Regions from separate parts of the Rhodoferax sp. GW821-FHT07G04 genome, predicted to be linked through region 2. Evidence: predicted binding sites of a transcription regulator. Region 2 holds the regulator's gene; each other region holds the start of a gene.

Region 1 (7,573 bases), on a different contig from region 2:
GCCGCAGGCCTGGGCCACGGTGTCGGGCGTGTAGTCGCGTACGGTGGCCTTCAGCGCATCAAAACCCGCAGTGTGCTGGTCGATGAAGGCCTGGTCCAGCCAGCCTTCCCAGGCCATGATGTGCAGCATGCCGTTGAACAGCATCACGTCGGTGCCAGGCTGTATGGCAAGGTGCAGGTCGGCAATGCTGGCCGTGTCGGTGGCACGCGGGTCGCAGACGATGATTTTCAGCCGCGGGTTGGCCTTTTTTGCGTCTTCGATGCGGCGGAACAGGATGGGGTGGGCGAACGCCGTGTTGGAGCCGGTGATGAAGATGCACTGCGCGTGGTTGACATCGTCGTAGCAAGCCGGTGGTGCGTCGGCGCCCAGCGTCTGCTTGTAGCCGGCCACGGCGCTGCTCATGCACAAGCGCGAGTTGGTATCGATGTTGTTGGTGCCGATCAAGCCCTTGGTCAGCTTGTTGAAGACGTAATAGTCCTCGGTCAGCAACTGGCCTGACACGTAAAAGCCAACCGCGTCCGGCCCATGGTCGCGGATGATGCGGGCAAAGCCCTTGGCGGCCGTGTCCAGCGCGGCATCCCAGGTGATGGCCTGTGGCGCGGCGTTGCGTGTGAGGCGCTGCATCGGCTGCAGCAGGCGAGTCTGGACAGTCACCGCGGCGCTGGCGGTCAGGTGCAGCGTGGAGCCCTTGGTGCACAGCCGCCCGAAGTTGGCCGGGTGGTCCGGGTCGCCGCGCACGCCGGTGATCTGTGTCCCGGTCGATTCAATGATGACGCCACAGCCCACACCGCAATAGGGGCAGGTCGATTTTGTTTCTTGTGTGGCCGTCATGGGTGCGGTGCGCTGCGCTGAGGGGAGAGAGGGTTTAGGCGGTTGTGCAGCTGCGGCGGGCGGGGCCAGCAATGGGCCGTGTTTCGTCAACGGCGTGGCCGGCCAGCTCAGCAGTCTTCAGCGAGACCTGGCCATCGACCACCTGCACCGCGAATTTGGGCGTGCAGCCTTCGTCGGGGGCGGATGCCTGGCCATCGCACAGGCCAATCGTCCAGTTGTGCAGCGGGCAGGCCACGCTGGTGCCAAACACGATGCCCTGGCTCAAGGGGCCGCCCTTGTGCGGGCAACGGTCCAGCAGCGCAAACACACCATCGGCGTCGTTGCGGAACACGGCCACGTCCAGGCCCTGGCTGCGGGCTACGCGGCGCGCGCCCAGTACCGGGATGTCTTCGACTTTGCAGATGGGGGTCCATTCACTCATTTTGCTATTCCTTTTGTAGCGGTATGCTCAGGTTTTACGAGGGCTACCGCCCAGTTTTCTATATGCGTTCAGGTTTTCAGGGCCGAGTACATGCCGGTCACCCTGTCCATCACGGCCAGCAGGTTCTCGCTGGCGATGAAGACCTCGCCCAACGCGCGGGCGGATCCCGCGTCGTTGGCAGAGCCCCGTTTCAGCGCCGCGTCAAAAAACACCCATTGCCCGTCGGCCAGTTGCAACTGCTCCTGGATCGCGGTTGTGGTTTGCGGTGCGTCGCGCAGAAAGGCCAGGGCGCTGACAAACTCGCCGCGCGCCTTGGTGATCTCGGCCGCCGCCACCGGGGCCTCAACCGGCAGGCGGGCCGCCAGGTAGTACATGGCCATGCGCTGGCTCAGCATGCGCTGGCGCCCGGCCACATTGACCAGCTTGCCGGTCGGCTTGCCCTGGACCGCTTCAAACTGCTGCGTACCTTGGTGGGCCAGCGCCAGCACGCCAGCGTTGAGCTGCAACATGCTGGCCGCCTGCTCACGTGACGGCGGGTTGCCGACCAGGGCCGTCTTGTATGTGCCCCACGACGCCTCCAACTTGTTGTAGGTGGCCGCAATGTCGGGCGATGTGGCAAAGGCCTTGAGCTCGACCAGCTGGCGGTCAAACAGCGCCAGCGACTTGTCCAGCACTTGCTGGGCCATGGGCTTTTCCACGCCATGGACCAGGGCCAGCCAGGCCTTGCCCATGCGCTGGCTCAGCATGCGCTGGCGACCGGCCTTGTTGATGGCGTCGCCCATGTCGCTGACCTGCGCATGCGCAGCCGTCAGCAGCGGCAGGCCGGTGGTGGCCAGCAGCAGCGTTCTACGGTTGAACAGGATTGGTTTCATCATGGCGATCTCCCCAATGTGGGCGCGTTCAGACAGGCAGGGCGGTGAACTGGCGCGTGTCCACAGCCGCTTCCTTGAAGTCGAACCACGGGTCGGGCTCACCATCCAGCGCAAACTGCAACTGTTCCCACAGCGCCTTGCGGCCTTCGTGGTCTTCCAGGATGCGTTTCTTCACATAGTCCAGGCCCACGCGGTTCACGTAGTGCACGGTGCGCTCCAGGTACCAGCCCTCTTGGCGGTACAGCTCGCAGAAGGCGCCGGTGTACTCCAGCACCTCGGCGGCCGTCTTCACTTTCACCAAAAAGTGCGCCACCTCGGTCTTGATGCCGCCATTGCCGGCGATGTACATCTCCCAACCGCTGTCCACACCAATCACACCCACGTCCTTGATGCCGGACTCAGCGCAGTTGCGCGGGCAGCCGCTTACGGCGAACTTGACCTTGTGCGGGGCATACATGCGCCACATGGCTTTTTCCAGGTCCTTGCCCATCTGGGTGCTGTCCTGCGTGCCCATGCGGCACCATTCACTGCCCACACAGGTCTTGACCGTACGCAGGGCCTTGGCATAGGCGTGGCCGGATGGCATGCCGATGTCCTTCCACACGTTTTGCAGGTCTTCCTTCTTCACGCCCAGCAGGTCCAGGCGCTGGCCGCCGGTGACCTTGACGGTGGGGATGTTGTACTTGTCCACCACGTCGGCAATGCGGCGCAGTTCGGCGGCCGTGGTCTCACCGCCCCACATGCGCGGGATCACGCTGTAGGTGCCGTCCTTCTGGATGTTGGCGTGGCTGCGTTCGTTGATGAAGCGGCTTTGCGGGTCGTCCTTGGCGGCCTTGGGCCAGGTGCTGATCAGGTAGTAGTTGACGGCCGGGCGGCACGATGCACAACCATTGGGCGTCTTCCATTCCAGGAACTTGAAGGTGTCGGCAATCGTCAGCAGCTTGTTGTTGCGAATCGCATCGCGCACGGCCTGGTGGCCATGGTCGGTACAGGCGCACATGGCCTTGGTCTTGGGCGTGGCGGAGTAGTCGCCACCGGCGGTGAACATGATGATCTGTTCCACCAGCCCGGTGCAGGAGCCGCAAGACGCGCTGGCCTTGGTGTGTTTCTTGACCTCGTCCAGCGTGAACAAACCCTTCTCGCGGATGGCCTTGCAGATCGTGCCCTTGTTGACGCCGTTGCAGCCGCAGACCTCGGCATCGTCGGGCATGGTGGCAGCCTTGCTGTGGCCTTCGTGGCCGGTGTCGCCGATATTGGATTCGCCAAACATCAGCTTGTCGCGGATGTCGGCAATGCTGCGGCCATCGCGCAAGAGCTTGAAGTACCAGCTGCCGTCCACGGTGTCACCATACAGGCAGGCGCCGACCAGCTTGTCGTCCTTGATAACCAGCTTCTTGTAGACGCCGCCATAGGGGTCGCTCATGACCAGCTCTTCGGTGCCATCACCACCGGTGAAGTCGCCCGCGCTGAACAGGTCAATGCCGGTGACCTTGAGCTTGGTCGATGTGAGCGAACCCTGGTAGCGGCCAATGCCGTACTGCGCCAGGTGGTTGGCGGCCACCTTGGCCTGTTCAAACAACGGCGCCACCAGACCGTAGGCAATGCCGCGGTGGGCCGCGCATTCACCCACGCTGTAGATGCGGGCATCGGTGGTGGTCTGCATGGTGTCGTTGACCACGATGCCCTTGTTGCAATGCAGGCGCATGCTCTCGGCCAGCTCGGTGTTGGGGCGAATGCCCACGGCCATGACGACCAGATCGGCAGCCACCTCGGTGCCGTCCTTGAACTGGATGGCCTTGACGCGACCTGCCTCATTGCCAACCAAACCTTGTGTCTGTGCACCGATCAGGAACTTCAGGCCCCGGTCTTCCAGCGACTTCTGCAGCATCTTGCCGGCCACGGTGTCCAGCTGGCGTTCCATCAGCGTGGGCATCACATGCACCACGGTCACATTCATGCCGCGCAGCATGAGGCCGTTGGCCGCTTCCAGGCCCAACAGACCGCCGCCGATGACCACGGCGTTCTTGTATTGCGTGGCCGCTTCGATCATCGCGTTGGTGTCGGCAATGTCGCGGTAGGCGATGACGCCTTGCAGGTCTTTGCCCGGCACAGGCAATATGAAGGGGTTGGAGCCAGTGCACAGCAGCAGGCGGTCGTATTCGGCCTCGGTGATGGCGCCATTGGCATCCTTGGCGCGCACGATGCGCTTGACGCGGTCCACCTCATAGACCTTCTTGCCGGCGTGCAGTGTGATGTGGTTCTCGGTGTACCACTCCCAGGAGTTCAGCACGATCTCGTCCAGCGTCTGTTCGCCGGCCAGCACGGGCGACAGCAAAATGCGGTTGTAGTTGGGGTGTGGCTCCGCGCCGAAGACGGTGATGTCGTACAGATCGGGTGCAATCTTCAGCAATTCTTCCAGCGTGCGCACGCCCGCCATGCCATTGCCTATCATTACCAACTTGGATTTTTTCATTGCCGCCACTCCTGGTATCGGAAACCTTGGCACGTGGATATGCCACCTGCCAAACAAAAGAGAAAAGGGATAGTTCAAACACGGCCATGCGGCCGGTACACCAAACTCACACACATGCATACGTCGTTGTATGCAGAACCCGCAGTGCAATCGCTAAGGTTGTGGGCGCTCCGTTACGCCCGCTTGCTCTTATGCAAGAGCTGTGCCATATCATGGTGTTTACCCTTGTTTTTATGGCTGCTGCCCGACAAGCTGGTGCGTGTCTTGCATGCCCGGCACCTGTTCTCTCTCTCAAAACCGTGTTTTTATGACGTCTGCCCTGGTCCATGTGAATGGTTTGAAAACTGCGCAAGTGCTGCACGACGACCTGGCCGCGGCCGGCATTGCTGTACTCGCCACGGTGCAAGACCGCGCCCGGCTATTGCAGGAAGTGGTGCGCCATGCACCAGATGTGCTCATTTGTGATGTGCCCGTGCCGGACGAGGCCTTGTTCAAGGCCACGGCTGCCATTGCAGAAACCGCGCCCTGCGCCGTGGTCGTGTTCACGGCCGATGCCGATGTGGGCCATATGGACCGTGCCCTGGCGTCGGGCATCCACGGCTACGAGGTGAATGGCTACGGCGCCCACCGTCTGCGCGCCCTGGTGCACCTGGCCCAGGCCCGCTTTCGCCAGCAGCAGGCCCAGGCCCAGGCGCTGGCCGATATCTCCACCCGCTTTGAAGAGCGCAAGATGGTGGAACGGGCCAAGGGCATATTGATGCAGGCCCAGCACCTGTCAGACGACGACGCCTTCCACATCCTGCGCACCGCCTCCATGCACACCAACCAAAGGCTGGGCCAGGTGTCGCAGCACATCGTGCAGTCCGCTCGCAACGCGGAAGATGTGAACCGCTGCGGCCAGCTGCGCATGCTGTCGCAGCGCCTGGTAACACTGCAGCTGCTGCAGCAGGCCTTGCCACAAGCCGGCGCGCCGTGGGCGCAGCAGTTGCAGGAGTCCGTGCAGCGCATTGATGCCAACCTGGCCTACCTGGGGAAAAGCCTGTCGCAGGCCACGTATGGCGACTTGTTGGGCCAGGTGCAGCAAACTTGGGCGGAGCTGCAGCCCGTGCTGCATGGAAGCCCCGGCGCTGGGGACGCAGCATCGGCGTATGCCCGGCTGGACGAACTGGCCGAGCACCTGCTGCAGGGTGCCGAGCGCCTGACCACCCAGCTGGAAAGCGCCAGCCCCGCGCCGCCGCTGCGCGTGCTCAACCTGGCCGGCCGCCAGCGCATGCTGTCGCAGCGCTTTGCCAAGGATGCCGTGCTGGCGCTGCTGGGCGGGGCAGCTTTGCAAGAGCGCAGCGCAACGGGCATGGCCGCATCGCGTGCTGCGTTTGAAGAGGCGTTGACTTACCTGAATGGCCTGCCGCTGAGCACGCCCGATATCCACACCGCGCTGGAGGCGGCGGGCATTGGCTGGCTGACGCTGGTGGCCGCTACCAAGGCGGCGCCAGGCGCAGGTGACGCGGCGCAGTTGCATGGCTTGGCGCAGGCCAGTGAAAGCCTGTTGACGGTGCTGGAGCAGCTTTCCGCCCACTACGAACACAGCATGCAGATGCTCACCGGTGCGTAGGAGGGGCGCAGGAGCCTGAGTCGCAAAGCGTTTTGCTCCGTGTCCCCCGGCCTGCGGCCTCCTCCTTTACCTGCGCAAAACGCTTTGCGACTCAGGCTCCTGCACCCAAAGCACTGCAATAGCGCATACCGTGCTGCAATGCACCAAATCAGGGAAAACCCACCCAAAAGCTCCCCATGCACGGGCATCGATATTGCTTACCCTTGGTGCATATGGCATTTGAACTCGACATCGGCTTCGCATCCAGCGCCGGCACCAAGGACAGCAACGAGGACTTCTGTGGCGCCCTGATGCCCGAGCCCGGGCTGGAGGGCATGGGCGTCATCGCGGCGGTGGCCGATGGCGTGAGCCGCGGCGGTATGGGCAAGGAGGCGGCGCAGACCACCGTCGTCAGCCTGCTGCGCGACTACTTTGGCACCCCCGAGACCTGGGACGCCACCGTGGCCCTGGACCGCATCATCTGCAGCCAGAACGCCTGGTTGTGCGGCATCAACCGTCGCCGCCAGCCCGCGGTGGGCATGACCACGCTGACCGCCGTGGTGTTGCGCGGCCAGTCCTATGCGCTGGCCCATGTGGGCGACTCGCGCGCCTACCTGCTGCGCGGCGGGCAGATCCAGCAGATCACCCACGACCACGTGGTCAACCACCCCGACTTCAAACACCAGCTGGTGCGCGCCGTGGGGCTGGAAGAGCGGGTGGTGGTGGACTATGTGCAAGGCGACCTGCAGGTGGGTGACGTGTTTGTGCTGCTGACGGACGGTGTGTATGGCTCCTTGTCCGACAAGCGCCTGCAGGCCATGGCCGAGGGCGACAACGCGCAAGCTGCTTGCGAAGCCCTGCTGGACGCCGCGCTCAAGGCCGGCAGCAAAGACAATGTGACCGCCCTGGTGGTGCGCGTGCTGGGCCTGCTGGACGCCACGCTGCAAGACGAAAACCGTGCCGCCCAAAGCTTGCCCGTGCCGCCACTGATGAAAGTGGGTGAGGTGATCGACGGACTGACCATCACCGCTCCCGTGGCCGACAACGGCATCAATGTTGTTTACCAAGCCAAGGTAGCGGCCCCCACAGCGGGCGCAGACCCCGACAAACGCTACATCATCAAGGCCCTGCACCCCGCCCGCGCCCATGACCGCGAAGAGCTGGCCATGCTGGCCCACGAGGCCTGGCTGGCCAAACGCATGCAGTCGTCCCGCGTGGCGGACAACCTGGTCCAGATCCACACCGAACTGCCAGGGCTGCCAGAGGGCCGGCCGCGCAGCGCCTTTTACCTGGTCTATGACTGGCATGGCGGCGAGACACTGCAGCACGCGCTGGCCCAGCAAAAGCGCTTCAAGCTGCCGCAGGCGCTGGCTGTGGGCGTGCAG
Region 2 (7,573 bases):
CATCGAGCTGACCAGCACCGAATTTGACCTGCTGCACCTGCTGGCCCGCGAGCCCGGCAAGGTCTTCCACCGCGACGACATCCTGAACCAGCTGCGCGGGCATGAGGCAGACCTTTACACACGGGCCGTGGACATTGTGGTCAGCCGCCTGCGCAAGAAGCTGGAGCCGTTGGACGCGATCAAGACCCTGCGCAACGCCGGCTATGCGCTGGCGCTGCGTGCGCAGAGCCCCAGCCAGACCCGCCATGCATAAGCTGCGCCGCCACTGGCACCGCCGGGCGCGGCATGCGCTGGGGCATTCGCTGCGCTGGCGCTTGCTGACGCTGTTTCTGCTACTGGCCATGGGCCTGGCCGCCACCTTCACCTTTGGCATGCAAAAGGCGCTGAGCGTGGGCTGGCGTGTGGCGGCCCGCCCGCTGGTCAGCGATTACGTGGACCGGCTGGTGGCCGAGATCGGCAGCCCGCCCAGCATTGAGCGCGCCCAAGCGCTGACCCAGCGCCTGCCGCTGAGCGTGCAGATCGCCGGGCCGGTGGTCAATTGGCGCAGCAACCCGCAGTCGGAGATGTTGCCCCACCACCATGGCGAGATGCGCGATGAATGGCAGGACGGCCCACCGCGCCTGTTGTCGCGCACCACGGCCGACGGCCATCGCATCGCGCTGGGCATCAGCACCGCCGCCTGGGAAAACCAGCCCCACCGCATAGGCTGGATGACACTGGCCGGCATCCTGGCGCTGACTGCGCTGGCCTATGGCTACATACGCCGCCTGCTGCGCCCGCTGGACGACATACGCGACGGCGCCCAGCGTTTTGGCAGCGGAGACTTTGCCCAGCCCATACCGGTGCGCCGCCGCGATGAGTTGGGCCAACTGGCCACCGACGTCAACACCATGGCGCGCAGCATCCACCAGATGCTGGAGGCCAAGCGCGGCCTGCTGCTGGCCATCAGCCACGAACTGCGCAGCCCGCTCACCCGCGCACGCTTGAACACCGAGCTGTTACCGGAGGAAGGCGATGTGGCCGCACGCCGCGAGGCCTTGCTGCGCGACCTGGGCGAGATGCGCGACCTGGTCACCGACCTGCTGGAAAGCGAACGCCTGGGCCAGGGCCATGCCGCCCTGCAACTGGAGCCGGTGGACTTGGCCGAATTGATCCAGGAGGTGGCCCAGGCCGCTTCAACAGGCGCTGCGCCTGCCGTGGACTTGGAATTGGCGCCCGATCTGCCGCCGCTGCAACTGGACCGCACGCGTATGCGCCTGCTGCTGCGCAACCTGCTCGACAACGCGCTGCGCCACAGTGTCGGCGCAGACCAGCCGCCCAGCATCCGGCTGCACCAACACGTCGATGAGGCGGGGCGGGCCACCGCGTGCGTATCGGTGCGCGACTACGGCCCCGGCGTAGACGACATGGTGCTACCGCACCTGGCCGAGCCTTTCTACCGGCCCGATTCCGCGCGGGGCCGCACGGCTGGCGGCGTGGGCTTGGGGCTATATCTGTGCAAGCTGGTGGCGCAGGCCCATGGTGGGCGGTTGACCTTGCGCAATGCCAAGCCGGGGTTGGAGGTTAGTGTGGATCTGTCCCCTCAGTTGGGCGCAACACCCTCACGCTAGAGCCTGGGCGGCATAGCGTTCTGCGCAGGTAAAGGAGGAGCCCGCGCAGCGGGCGGGGGACACGGAGCAGAACGCTATGACGTCCAGGCGCCTCAGGCTTTGTGGCGCTTATTGTCTTTCTTGGACTTCTTCGGTTTCTTCGGCCTAGCCGGTGAACCGTCGTCCGCGCAACGCCCATCCAGCTCTGCCTCCACCCGCTCACACAGCGTCTGCAGAATCTTGATGCGGGCGTAGTTCTTGTCGTTGGCCTCCACCAGCGTCCATGGCGCATTGCCCGTGCTGGTGCGTTCCACCATGTCGCAGACGGCCAGCTGGTAAGCGTCCCACTTCTTGCGGTTGCGCCAGTCTTCTTCGGTGATCTTGAAGCGCTTGAAGGGAATCTGCTCGCGCGCCTTGAAGCGTTTCAGCTGCTCCTGCTGGCTGATCTGCAGCCAGAACTTGACGACGATGGCGCCCGACGCGGCCAGCTCGTGTTCGAAGTCGTTGATCTCGGTGTAGGCGCGCAGCCAGTCGGCTTCGCTGCAAAAGCCTTCGACCCGCTCCACCAGCACGCGGCCATACCAGGTGCGGTCGAATATCGTCACCCGACCCTTGCGCGGCACATGGCGCCAGAAGCGCCACAGATAGGGCTGCGCGCGTTCTTCCTCGGTTGGCGCAGCAACCGGGATCACCTGGTATTGGCGCGCGTCCAGCGCCGCGCTGATGCGCCGGATTGCGCCGCCCTTGCCGGCGGCGTCCGCGCCCTCAAATGCGCACACGAGGGAACGACCCTGGAAGCGTGGATCGCGCATCAGCTCGGCCAGCCTTCCTTGCCAGTGGGCGAGCGCGTCCTCATAGTCTTTGTCGGCCAAGGCGAGCGTGAGGTCCATCGTCGACAGCACGGTGCGGCCATCGGTGTCCACGCGCACCAGTGGTGCCACCGGCGTGTCCTGTTCGTCGGTGCTGGCCAGCTTCTTTTGCATGGATTGCAGCAGGATCTGCGCTACGGTCAGTGAGCGGTAGCGGTCGTCCGTGCCTTCGATCACCATCCACGGCGCCCACGGCGTGTTGGTCATGCGCAGCAGGTGGCCGGCCACGTCTTGCAGTTTGTCGTACGTCTTGAGCCGGTCCCAGTTCCACTGCGTCACACGCCAGGCGGTGCGCGGGTCTTTCTCCAGCGCCTTCAGGCGTTTGGCCTGGCCTTCCTTGGTCAGGTGGAACCAGAACTTCAGCACCAGCGCGCCCTCATCCACCAGCATGGACTCGAAACGGTTGATCTGGTCGGCCTGGGCATCCAGCTCTTTGAGCGAAATCTCGTCTTCGATGCGCTGGCGTATCGGCTCCGAATACCACGACCCGGCGAAGATGCCGACCCGCCCCTTGGGCGGCAGCGAACGCCAGTAGCGCCACATGGGCGGGCGCTCGCGCTCCTCGTCAGTGGGCTCAGAGAAAGCCAGCGTGGACAAAAAGCGGGCGTCCATCCATTCGTACAGCACATTGATGGTCTCGCCCTTGCCGGCGCCATCCTGCCCGCTGACCAACACGATGACCGGAATCTTCTTGTTCTCGTGCAGGTCTACCTGTGCAGTCAGCAGCGCTGCGCGCAGGGCCGGGACTGCGGCCTTGTAGGCAGCTTTGGTGATGGTGTGGCCGATTTCTGCGGATTCGAACATGGGCATGTCTCCTGCTGATTGGCCAAGCCATTCTAGGCCGGGGGGTTGGAGCGGACAGGCATTGATGGAAATGGAGCCTAGCCCTTGTACATACTGAATATGTAGCTATAAAAATAGAAGCGCCCTAAAAAGCCCGGGGTACCAGAAGCGATTGTGGCGCTATGCTCAGTACAATCGTCCAGGCTCCACCCGAGCAAGTTCCGTGCCTTTATGAAAAAACCACCCCAACTTCTGCTGTTCCTGGCCGTTTGCACGGCGCTTGCCATGCCCGCCTGGGCAGAAAAGGCCGACCGCAACAAGCCTATGAATCTCGAAGCCGACACCATGCGCTACGACGATGTCAAACAGCTCACGATCTTCCATGGCAACGTGGTAATGACCAAGGGCACGATCCAAGTCCGCGCCGCCCATATTGATGTGCGCCAGGACGCCGACGGCTATCAGTTCGGCGCTATTTCCGGCTCGCCGGAGCGGCCGGCGTTCTTTCGGCAAAAGCGCGAGGCCCTGGACGAATTCATCGAGGTGGAGAGCGAGCACATTGACTACGACGGCCGTGCCGATATTGTTAAATTCACCGGCAAGGCCCAGTTGCGCCGCCTGCGCGGTGGCGCAGTGGCCGACGAAATCAGCGGCGCGGTCATTGTGTATGAGAACCTGACCGATAAATTCAGTGTGGATGGCAGCAGCGCCGCCAGTGCAAAAACCAGTGCCAGCGCACCCGCGCCCGGCGGCCGGGTGCGAGCCATGCTGACGCCCAAGCCCGAAGCTGCTGCCTCTGCACCGGCGGCGGGCAAGGCGGCATCCCAACCCAGCCCCAACCTGCGCGCCACGACGACATTGGGGGGAACCCCCCAGTGAGCGATGTGGTGGTGGCCGCAGACAGCGGCGAAAGCAGCAAAGACACAGATAGCAGCGCCAACGGCAGCGGCGCGGTGGATTCGACCCTGGGCCGGCTGGAGGTCAGCCATATCCAGAAGTTCTACGGCAAGCGCCAGGTGGTCAAGGATGTGTCCCTGACGATGCGTACCGGCGAGGTCGTGGGGCTGCTGGGGCCCAATGGCGCGGGCAAGACCACATCCTTCTACATCATCGTCGGCCTGCTGCGTGCCAGCGCCGGCGACATCACGATAGATGGCCACTCCATCGAGCACATGCCCATCCACCGCCGTGCGCGCCTGGGGCTGGGCTACCTGCCACAAGAGGCGTCGATTTTCCGCAAGCTCAATGTCGAGGAAAACGTGCGCGCCGTGCTGGAGTTGCAGCACGACGAGGCCGGCAAGCCGCTGAACAACGCCGAGATCGAGCGGCGCCTGACCGCGCTGCTGCAAGACCTGCGCGTCGAGCATCTGCGCGAATCACCGGCGCTGGCGCTGTCGGGTGGTGAGCGCCGCCGTGTGGAGATCGCCCGCGCGCTGGCCACGCGGCCCCGCTTCATCTTGCTGGACGAGCCCTTCGCCGGTATCGACCCGATTGCCGTCATTGAAATCCAGCGCATCATCAATTTCCTGAAGTCGCGCGGCATTGGTGTGTTGATCACCGACCACAACGTGCGCGAGACCCTGGGTATCTGCGACCACGCCTACATCATCAGCGACGGCCGCGTGCTGGCCCAGGGCACGCCTTCCGAGATCGTGGACAACGCCGACGTGCGCCGCGTGTACCTCGGCGAACACTTTCGGATGTGATGAAACAGGGGCTTTCTTTACGCGTCTCGCAGCACCTGGCGCTCACGCCCCAGTTGCAGCAGTCCATCCGCCTGCTGCAACTCTCCACACTGGAACTCAGCCAGGAAGTGGAGCAGATGCTGGACGAAAACCCCTTTCTGGAACTGACCCAGGACGAGGCCGTGCGCGAGGAGTTTGGCCTGGCCCAGGCCGATACGCCGGTCAGTGCGGGGGAGCGTGAATCCGAAGTTGCTTCCAATTCCGTAGCGGACTATCCAGATTCCACGGGGGCTAGCAGCACAAAGGACGAAGACACCACCCCGCTGGGCAGCGGTGACGACGAACCCAGCTGGGACGGCGACGGCACAACCGAACTGGTGCCCGACGACGGCGAATGGGGCACGGATGCCAAGGCCCGCACCAACAACCTGGGTGACGACGAAGACACCGACGCCACCGAACTGGCCCGTACCCAGGAGTCGCTGCAGTCTTTCCTGCACCGCCAGGCGCTGGGCCTGCGCCTGGGCGAGGTGGATGCCAGCGCGCTGCGCTTTCTGATCGAGTCGCTGAACGACGACGGCTACCTCGAAGACCCGCTGCCCGAGCTGGCCCGCAGCCTAGCCGGTGACGCGGATGAAGAACAGCTGGAAGACCTGGTCCACCACTTCACGGTCGCCCTGGGCCTGCTGCAAAGCCTGGAGCCTGCTGGTGTGGGCGCCCGCGACCTGGGTGAATGCCTGCGCCTGCAACTGCGCGCCCAACTGGACGACGCGCTGGACCCGCCCGAGCCCGAGCAGGCCGCACTATTGGCCTTGGCGCTGCGCATCTGCGCCCAGCCCATGGACCTGCTGGCCCGCCGCGATGTCAAGACCCTGGTGCAGCGCTGCAACGGCACCGACGCACAGACGCGCGAGGCCATCACGCTGATCGCCCGCCTGGAACCCAAGCCCGGCCGCCGCTTTGTGGATGTGGAGCGCAACATCGTTGTGCCCGATGTGCTGGTGGTGCCCGTGGGCAAGGTGCGCCCCGGTGTCAACCCGCAGTTCCGCGTGATGCTCAACCCCGAGGTCATGCCCAAGCTGCGCGTGCACGACATTTATGCCAACGTGCTGCGCAACCACCGTGGTGGCGGCAAGGACAGCGCCAGTTACGCCGGCCTGCAGCAGCGCCTGCAAGAGGCGCGCTGGTTCATCAAGAACATCCAGCAGCGCTTTGACACCATCCTGCGCGTCAGCACCGCCATCGTGGACCGGCAAAAAAGCTTCTTCACGCACGGCGAGCTGGCCATGCGCCCCCTGGTGCTGCGCGAGATTGCCGACGAACTGGGCCTGCACGAGTCCACCATCAGCCGCGTCACCACCGCCAAATACATGGCCACGCCGTTCGGCACCTTCGAGCTGAAATATTTCTTCGGCTCCGGCCTGGGCACAGAGTCCGGCGGCAATGCGTCCAGCACGGCCGTGCGCGCACTCATCAAGCAATTCATCAGCGCCGAAAGCGACAAAAAGCCCTTGAGTGATAACCAGATTTCCGAGATGCTGAAAGAGCAGGGCATCGAATGCGCCCGCCGCACGGTTGCCAAATACCGCGAGGGGCTGAAGATTGCTCCCGCGTCGTTGAGGAAGGCTTTATGAACTCACTCCAAATCTTCCTCCCCTGCGCCGCCGGCGTAGAAGACCTGCTGGCCCATGAGGTGCACGACCTGACCGGTTTGATGGGCCAGGACCTGCTGACACGCCGTGGCGGGGTGATGGCCCAGGCCTCGTGGCGCGACGCGCTGCGGCTCAACTTGCACAGCCGCTTGGCCCAGCGCGTGCTGGTGCAGCTGAACTACACGGAATACCGCACCGAACAAGACCTGTACCGCGCCGCCAGCGACGTGGCGTGGGAGATCTGGTTCACGCCCCAGCAGTCGATCAAGGTCGAGGTGACGGCCCAGCACAGCCCGCTGAACAGCCTGAACTTTGCCGCGCTCAAGATCAAGGACGCCGTTTGCGACCGCTTCCGCGCCAAGGCCCACGGGGTGCGCCCGGACGTCAACACCCAGTGGCCCGATGTGCGCATTTATGCCCACCTGACCACCGACACTTGCTCGCTGTATATCGACACCTCGGGCGAGCCGCTGTTCAAGCGCGGCTGGCGCGAGGACAAGGGCGAGGCGCCGCTGAAAGAGACGCTGGCCGCGGCCATGATTGCCGCCTGCGGCTGGGCCGAGGGTGACGATGATCTGTTGCCGCTGTACGACCCCTGCTGCGGTAGCGGCACCATTGCCATCGAGGCCGCGCAGATCGCCTGCAACATCGCACCGGGCAGCCTGCGCCGCTTTGCGTTTGAGAAATACATTCCGTTCCAGCAACACGTCTGGGACGCCATCAAGGCCGAAGCTGCCGCTGCCGTCGTCAAGCCGGGACCCGACCAGGGGCCATTGATTTTTGGCAGCGATGTGTCCCACCGGATGGTGGACTTTGCCCAGCGCAATGCCGAGCGCGCCGGTGTGGCCGATGTCGTCGAGTTCCGCGGTGGCGACGCGTTGCAACGCATGCCGCCCACCGATGTGCCCGGCTTGCTGCTGCTCAACCCACCCTATGGTGACCGTATTGCCGTGGCGGGTGTCAGCGGGGCCGGAGCCCGGCGCGCAGGACCTGCG
Region 3 (7,573 bases), 600 kb from region 2:
GCGGCTGCAAGCCGGGTACCACGATCCATGGGCATCGCCGCTGCCGTGGTGCTGGCGCAGGCGGTGGTCATTGGCAGTTTGCTCGACCAGCCCAAGCCCGATCAGCTAACAACGCTGTCGGGTGGTACCGCTGCGAGCGGCGCTATCCTGCAAGTCACCTTCAGGCCCACCGCCACCGAAAGCCAGATCCGCATGGTCTTGTCCAGTGTGCAGGGCGACATCGTGTCCGGGCCGGGTGCGTTAGGTGTCTACGCGGTGCGGGTGCCCGAGCGCCAGGGCCAGCAAGCCCTGGAGGCACTGCGCAATGCCGTAGCGGTGGTCGACTCGGTGACGCTGTTGCCAGGCCGGTAGCGCGGCCGACCCACGCCTTGTAGTTGAAGATGATGGCGCACCGCATCCGATCCTGTGTTCTCCTCGCGGCGCTGGGTATTGCCGTGCGCGCGTGGGCGGACGATCCGCCCGACTGCGCGCGTTACCGGGCCGCAGGTTTGCCGTGCCCCACGGCTCCCGCCGGTGGAAGAACGCCAAACCCTTCGGCTTTGCGGCCCGCCTTCACAACCCCCGCCGCGCTGGTGCCCGCGCGTACCCCCGAACCGGTTGCGACCGCCCCGGCCAGCGCCCCGGTGCCGCCACGCACGCCGCCCCCGGTGGGTGCGACAGCGTCGCCTTTTGCGCCCGCGCCAGCCGCGCCCACTGCGGTAACGCCCTTGCCGCCGACGCCTGGCTTGCCACCGGCGACCCCGATGGCGCCAGCGCCGGCACCGGCTGCGCCGGTTGTGGGCGCTGTGGTGCCACCCAATCCGCCGCCGGGTGCTGGCCCTATGCCACCGACACCGACCGCGTTACCCGTGCAGCCTGGGTTGCCAGCGCCATTGACCGCACCGGTAGTACGTCCACGTGAATGGATGGCAAGCGGCAACGCGTTGAGCCCCCTTGCCGCGCCGCCGCTGCCACCCCCCATTGCGCCGCGCGAACCGACACGTGAGCTGCGTGAGCCGGGGCAACTCATCATCTACTGGACCACGGCTACGCAAGCCGAGGCAGGACTGGCCACGCTGCGTCAGAGCCACCAGTTGGAGCCGACGGACACCACGGCGCTGGCGCACCTGGGTGGCGTCATCGCCGTCTTCCAGCTGGCAAGCCCTGCCGAAGCAGCGGCGATGCGCGACCAGTTGCGCAAGGAGTTCCCGGACGCGGTGATTGACTTCCACATGCGTTACCGCCCGCTGTTGCAGTCCACATCGCCGGCTCGCATCTATTTGCCGCAGAAGGTGGACCAACCCCTGCCGGCATCCAGCCTGCCGAACACCGCAGGCATCCGCATTGGCATCGTCGATGGCCCGGTGGCCCGCGCCCCAGCCCTGGCGGGTGCCAGCGTCAGCCGCAAAAGCTTTCTGCAGGCCTCTGATACCCCGGCACCCACCACCCATGCGACGGCCATCGCCGCACTGATCGCGGGGCGTGAACCGGGCACGGGCTTTGTCGGCATCGCACCGCAGGCGCAGCTGTACTCGGCAGAGATCATGCGCAGCCTGGGACCGGATGACCTGACCAATAGTGCGGCCCTGGTTCGTGCACTGGATTGGCTGCTGTCCGAGAAGGTACACATCATCAACCTGAGCCTGGGCGGCCCGCCGGACTTGGTGATGGAGAAAGCCTTTGCCAAGCTGGCCACACAGGCCGTTGTAGTGGTCGCGGCCGCGGGCAACAGTGGGCCGGATGCTGCGCCAGCCTACCCCGCCGCCTACCCGGGCGTGATCGCCGTGACCGCCACCGATGCGGCCGACCGCCTGTATGTACAGGCCAACCGCGGCAGCTACATCACATTGGCCGCACCCGGTGTGGACCTGTGGGTGCCCGATGGCGAATCGGGCCGCTATGTCAGCGGCACCTCGTTCTCGGCGGCGGTAGTGACCGGTGCCAGCGCATTGTTGATCGCCCAGAACCCCCGGCCTGCAGCACGCAGCATGGCCACCCGGCTGTGCCGCGGCGCTCGGGACCTGGGCGCGCGCGGCGCCGATACGGCGTTTGGCTGCGGACTGGTGCAAATCGGTGCGGCACTGCGTGAGGACCGCTCCTGAGGCCCTGTCAACCTCGTTTTACAGCCCTGTAGACGTTATGCTTGCGGACAATTCCGCTAAAACCCGTTGGAGACCGCTTGTGCAGGGTGGTCGCCGCTGAACCTGACTGAAGAAAAAATATGGCGCGTATCCTGATTGTTGATGATGACCCCGCACTGCTGCGACTGCTGTCCTTGCGCTTGCATTACGAAGGCCACATTGCCATAGAAGCCGATAGCGGCGCCGCCGCGCTGGCCCTGCTGGACCGCGAAGTGCCACACATCATGATCACCGACCTGCGCATGCCGGGCATGGACGGGCTGCAGTTGTTCAAGGCCGTGCACCGGCGCTTTCCTTTGCTGCCGGTGTTGATACTGACCGCCAACGGCACGATACCGGACGCCGTCGATGCCATGCAAAAAGGCATCTTCGGCTACATCACCAAGCCATTCGAAGGCGCCGACCTGATGCGCGAGGTGGACCGTGCACTGGAAGTCTCATCCGCGCTGGGTGCCGACATGCCGGGCGAAGAAGCCGGTGAATCCTGGCGCGAAGCCATCATCACACGCAGCCCGCGCATGGAGAAGCTGCTGGCCGAGGCGCGTTTGATGGCCCAAAGCGACGCGGCCGTATTGATCCATGGCGAAAGCGGCACCGGCAAGGAACTACTGGCGCGGGCACTGCATGCATCCAGCGCGCGCTGCCAGGAAGCGCTGGTGGCGGTGAACTGCGGCGCCATTCCCGAGAACCTGGTCGAGTCGGAGCTGTTCGGCCACGTCAAGGGTGCGTTTACCGGAGCGGTGCGCGACAACGAAGGCCTGTTCACCAGCGCCCACCGCGGGACGATCTTCCTGGACGAGATTGCGGACCTGCCGATTGCGATGCAGGTCAAATTGCTGCGCGTGCTGCAGGAGCGTGAAGTGCGCCCGGTCGGTGCCGCCAAGTCCCACAAGGTGGATGTGCGGGTCATCTCCGCATCCAACCGCAAGCTGGAAGACGAGGTGGCTGCCGGACGCTTCCGGGAAGACCTCTACTACCGGCTCAACGTGGTCGGCCTGTCGCTGCCACCGCTGGCCGAGCGCCGCGAAGACATTGCGCTGCTGGCGCACCACTTCATGCGCAGCCTGTCCCAGCGCTACGGCAAATCGATCACGGCCTTTGCACCCGGCGCGCTGGAGCAGCTCAGCACCGCGTCGTGGCCCGGCAATGTGCGTCAGTTGCAAAACGTGGTCGAGAAATGCGTAGTGCTGTGCACCGGCACGCTGATACCGGTGTCCCTGGTGCAAAGTGCACTCTCCAGCCAGGGCGCGGAGCTTTTGCCGCTGGACGATGCCCGCAAGGAGTTTGAGCGGGACTACCTGACGCAGCTGCTCAAAATCACCAAGGGCAATGTGGCGCAAGCGGCCAAGCTGGCCAAGCGCAACCGCACGGATTTCTACGCCCTGCTGGCCCGGCACCAGCTGGAGTCCGCCAGCTTCAAGGCCTGATTCCGCGTGGGTGCGAGCCCTGTGGAAATGTGTGTGCTGCAAAAATAGTAGCGACATACGTATATCCCACGAGGGCTGACGCCAAGTTTTCTATATGGATGCCGGCTTGTCGGCATTGCCCGACAGCCTAAGCCCCTGATTCCAGAGGCTTTGCGCCGTTCGCTGCGAAATCTGTCGGCAAAGCCCGACAGGGGCCACCACCGCCCGGGCGCTAGTGTGTTGATTCCATTGCATATTTTGCGTGGCATGTTTTTTGGTTATCCCACAGACTGCCCCCGCGATACGAAACATGCCATGTCCAGCCACTCCACCCCTGTTACCGCCGGCGACGATGCCAGTACCCTCCGTCATCGAACACATCGGGGAGGGCTTGGTGGTCTTGCAGAACGACCGCGTGGTGTTCGTCAACTACCGGGCTACCGAAATACTGGAGGCGACCAAGGCCGAGATCATTGAAGCAGGGCTGGTAAGCCGCCTGCATGTGGACGACAGGCCTGCGCTGGCGCAGCGCATCCACTCCCGCCTGCTGGGTCAGGATGCGCCAGCGCACCGCCACGCCCGGGTGCCCTTGCCCAGTGGGCCGATGAAGTGGCTGGAGTTTGGCGACAACATCGTTCCTTGGGACGGAGGTCAGGGCCTGCTGGTCTACTTTCTCGATGTCACCGAGCGCCATAACGCCGAACTGGCAACCCGTGCTGCGGTGGAGCGCGAGCAAAACCTCAACGCCCTGCGCTCGCGCTTCATCGCCATGAGCAGCCATGAGTTTCGGACGCCGTTGGCCACGATACTGTCCGCCCAGGAACTGCTGCAGAGTTACGGGGAGCGCTTGCCTCCCGATGAGAAGGCGGAGCTGTTCAACATGATCCGCGCCAGCGTGACCCGCATGACGCGCATGCTGGAGCGCATTCTGCTGCTCGGCCAGGCCGAGGCCCACATGCTGGAGTTCAGACCCCAGTCGCTCCATCTGATGGCCCTGTGCGAGAGCCTGGCACGTGAAGCCAAGAGTCTGCAGCCCGACAGCCGGTGCACCGTGCGGGTGGTCTGCGCGCCGGAGCCCGGCCACCGTCTATTGGATGAAAACCTGCTGCGCCATATCCTGGGCAACCTGTTGTCCAACGCCATCAAGTATTCGCCCAACGGGGGCGAGGTTTGCCTGACGGTAGGCGTGCAGGGCGCAGACACGGTGTTCGAAGTGACGGACCAGGGTATGGGGATTCCCGAGGACGAGCTGGACGATTTGTTCGAGTCGTTCCAGCGCGCCAGCAATGTGGGCGCGATACAGGGCACCGGCCTGGGCCTGGCCATCGTCAAGCAGTCGGTTGACCTGCATGGCGGCACGGTGCAGGTACGCAGCCGCGTGGGTCATGGCAGTTGCTTCACGGTGCGTTTGGGGCCAGCCGCGGCGCCCTGATGCTGTGGTGTCGGCTTTGGCGGACACCGCCAAACCCTTGATTCCATTGGAGTTGCCGTTCCCCGCGGCCAGAGCTGTCGGAGAAAGCCGACACAGCTCAGTGGGAAAGGCTACGTAAGTTGTTGATTCATAAGGGCTTGCACGCTGGCACGCATCTTGGGTAATGCCTGTACTTATCCATTTACCTATCACGACTACTCACAAGGAAACCTGTCGATGAATTCCGAAGAAATCAACCTGGTGCAATCGTCCTTCGCCGAAGTGCGGCCCATTGCTGTTGTGGCGGCCGAGCTGTTCTACCACCACCTGTTCACGCTGGACCCCTCGCTGCGCCCGATGTTCAAGGGAGAGATGGCGCACCAGGGCCGCATGCTGATGTCCATGTTGAATGCGGCCGTCAACGGCCTGACCAACCTGGAAGCCCTGTTGCCGGTGGTGCGCCAGCTGGGCGCGCGCCACGTCAACTACGGCGTGCGCACCGAGCACTACGCCACGGTGGGCAGCGCCTTGATCTGGACGCTGGAGCAGGGCCTGGGCGACAAGTTCACACCCGCCATGCGCCAAGCCTGGACCAAGGCCTATGAGCTGCTGGCTGATGTCATGCAGTTCGGCGCCCATGAAGGGCAGTCGCAGCAAGCCGCCGCCGTGTGATGGCGCACAGGGCGAGTGAACCTTTTGCTGGCGCGCTCCGACACAGCTTCATAACGGGTATGCACCACCACCCCACCAACAAGGATTGACGTTCCCATGCACACACGCTACGCCCCCGTCGCCCTGGCCGCCGCCCTGTGGCTGGCCTGCCTGGCCCAAGCCGCCACGCCGGTGAACCCGGCCGGACCGACCATGGGCGCGCCCAGCCGGCCGGTCGGCAACAACCCGGGCCTTACCGTGCCCCATACGCGTATCACCAGCATGCAGGTGTCCAGCACCAGCCTGAAGGTCGGGGATACGCTGACCGTGCGCATGTATGGCACCGGCGTAGAAACACAGTGCCCGACCACGGTGCTGATTGCGCACAAGGGCAACAACTACTACAAGGTCAGCGACAAAGTGGGCACCGGCGGCTGGCCGCGGGTCAGCACCTTTGTACTGACCGAGCCCGGCCAGTACCTGGTGCGCAACCTGGCTACCGAGTCGGCCATGCTGAGCGAGGCCGAGAAGCAGGCCTGCGGCTTCCACTACTCGTACGGGACCAGCGGCATCCCCGGCGACAACGCGGTGATCGAAGTCGCCGACATACCCCGGTAACGCCGGGTACACAGCACGCAATGCCTGGTGCACACATCCAAACCTTCAACCCACAACCCATCCCAATCCACCGGAGAATCCTGATGAAATCTACAACCACCGCCCGCGCCATTGCACTGGTCTTGTTCGGCGCCAGCTTTGCGGCGATGGCAGCCGCGCCCAATCCCAACGCCCACCCCAGCGCGCTGAACCCGGCCGCGCAGTCCGCGCTGAAGCAAGGCGTCGTGATGCAGCCCGCCACACTGGTCTCAATCAAGCAGGTTCCCTATACCGACCAAGGCACCGAGACCTGGATCGAGGTGCAGGGCACCGGCCATTGCAACTACACGATAGAAGGCGGCGGTCTCGGTCCCCAGATGTTTGCCAGTTCGGCGGCCAAGCCCTTCCCCATGAAGGTCAAGATCCAGGGCGCGCCCTTGGGCTCTCACCTGTGGACGGCCAAGGGCACCGGCAATTGCACCGGCGCTGCGACCACGACGTTTTCGGTGAACGGCTAAGAACCGTCCACTTCCCCGTGTGAAAGTGCGCAGAGGTTTCTGCGCACTTTCACGTGACCCCCTGCGTGGTATGCCGCGACTCACTGTTGCCTATCCATCCAGATACCAACAGCGAGAGCACAGCAATGACATTACCCACGTTTAAAAAAGCCCTATGGGCATCCGCATGGACCCTCGCGGCCTGCCTACCGGGCTTTGCCCAGACCATAGGCTCACCCGCAGCCGCCCCCGGAACCGGCCCCGGTGCAGCGCATCTGCCGGCAGCGCCGGCCATGCCCATGCTGTCGGGGGTGGAGGCCAAGCCCGGCAACATCCTCTCCATCATGGTGCCGACCACGACCCTGGTCAGTGACCCCAAGCTGGCCGTGCATGTCATGGGCTCCGGCAAGCTGTGCCAATACCACCTGGTGGTCATCAATACCGATACCGGCAAGGAATCCTATTTCCCGCAGACCAGCAAGTTCCCTGCGCTGGTCCATGCCAACCTGCCCTTGGACCAGTTCGCGCACGGGCACTACAAGGTCGCGGCGTTGGCCTGGGGCAGCGACAAGGCCTCCGGCATGGCCTGCCAGGGCGGTGGCGAATACACGGCCTTCAAGATCGAGCGGCAAAAGATCAATGTGGGTGCCGATTGGCCCAAGATCACCGACCTCACGCTGACACCGGGCAAATCCGCCGCACCCAATACCTACCGCGTCGACGAAAGCCTGGGCTTTGCCGTGCAGGGCAGCGTGGATAACCAGGCGCCCCAGAATGCGGACAAGCGCTGCGGCTGGACCGTGCTGCTGGAAGGCAATGGCCAATCGACCCCACTGGGCAACGGCACCTTCTTCAAGATGCCGATCACTGCGAACCTTGCGGCCTTCAAGC

What was found. The regulator sigma-54, encoded in region 2, starts transcription at its own class of promoters, with help from an activator protein. The targets are predictions, from matches to a motif close to TGGCANGNAANCTGCTTT.
Region 1: nirB (nitrite reductase large subunit NirB) is a predicted target of sigma-54. The motif match lies at 4,788-4,805, and genes of this name have one in related genera.
Region 3: AC07OO_RS11050 (globin family protein) is a predicted target of sigma-54. The motif match lies at 5,104-5,121, and genes of this name have one in related genera.

The regions. Positions count from the first base shown of each region.
Region 1 is NZ_JBWKQD010000003.1:339,782-347,354, forward strand. Features, by position in the region: gene AC07OO_RS18860 (nitrate reductase) at 1-831, opposite strand, end outside; gene nirD (nitrite reductase small subunit NirD) at 866-1,252, opposite strand; gene AC07OO_RS18870 (type IV pili methyl-accepting chemotaxis transducer N-terminal domain-containing protein) at 1,321-2,127, opposite strand; gene nirB (nitrite reductase large subunit NirB) at 2,153-4,597, opposite strand; gene AC07OO_RS18880 (ANTAR domain-containing protein) at 4,905-6,209, shown strand; gene AC07OO_RS18885 (bifunctional protein-serine/threonine kinase/phosphatase) at 6,422-7,573, shown strand, end outside.
Region 2 is NZ_JBWKQD010000002.1:1,000,884-1,008,456, reverse strand. Features, by position in the region: gene AC07OO_RS13830 (response regulator transcription factor) at 1-253, shown strand, start outside; gene AC07OO_RS13825 (sensor histidine kinase) at 246-1,610, shown strand; gene pap (polyphosphate:AMP phosphotransferase) at 1,703-3,262, opposite strand; gene lptA (lipopolysaccharide transport periplasmic protein LptA) at 3,473-4,120, shown strand; gene lptB (LPS export ABC transporter ATP-binding protein) at 4,195-4,947, shown strand; gene rpoN (RNA polymerase factor sigma-54) at 4,947-6,560, shown strand; gene AC07OO_RS13800 (THUMP domain-containing class I SAM-dependent RNA methyltransferase) at 6,557-7,573, shown strand, end outside.
Region 3 is NZ_JBWKQD010000002.1:398,516-406,088, reverse strand. Features, by position in the region: gene AC07OO_RS11075 (hypothetical protein) at 1-351, shown strand, start outside; gene AC07OO_RS11070 (hypothetical protein) at 494-901, shown strand; gene AC07OO_RS11065 (S8 family serine peptidase) at 924-2,081, shown strand; gene AC07OO_RS11060 (sigma 54-interacting transcriptional regulator) at 2,201-3,547, shown strand; gene AC07OO_RS11055 (PAS domain-containing sensor histidine kinase) at 3,879-4,958, shown strand; gene AC07OO_RS11050 (globin family protein) at 5,175-5,609, shown strand; gene AC07OO_RS11045 (hypothetical protein) at 5,706-6,206, shown strand; gene AC07OO_RS11040 (hypothetical protein) at 6,290-6,703, shown strand; gene AC07OO_RS11035 (hypothetical protein) at 6,829-7,573, shown strand, end outside.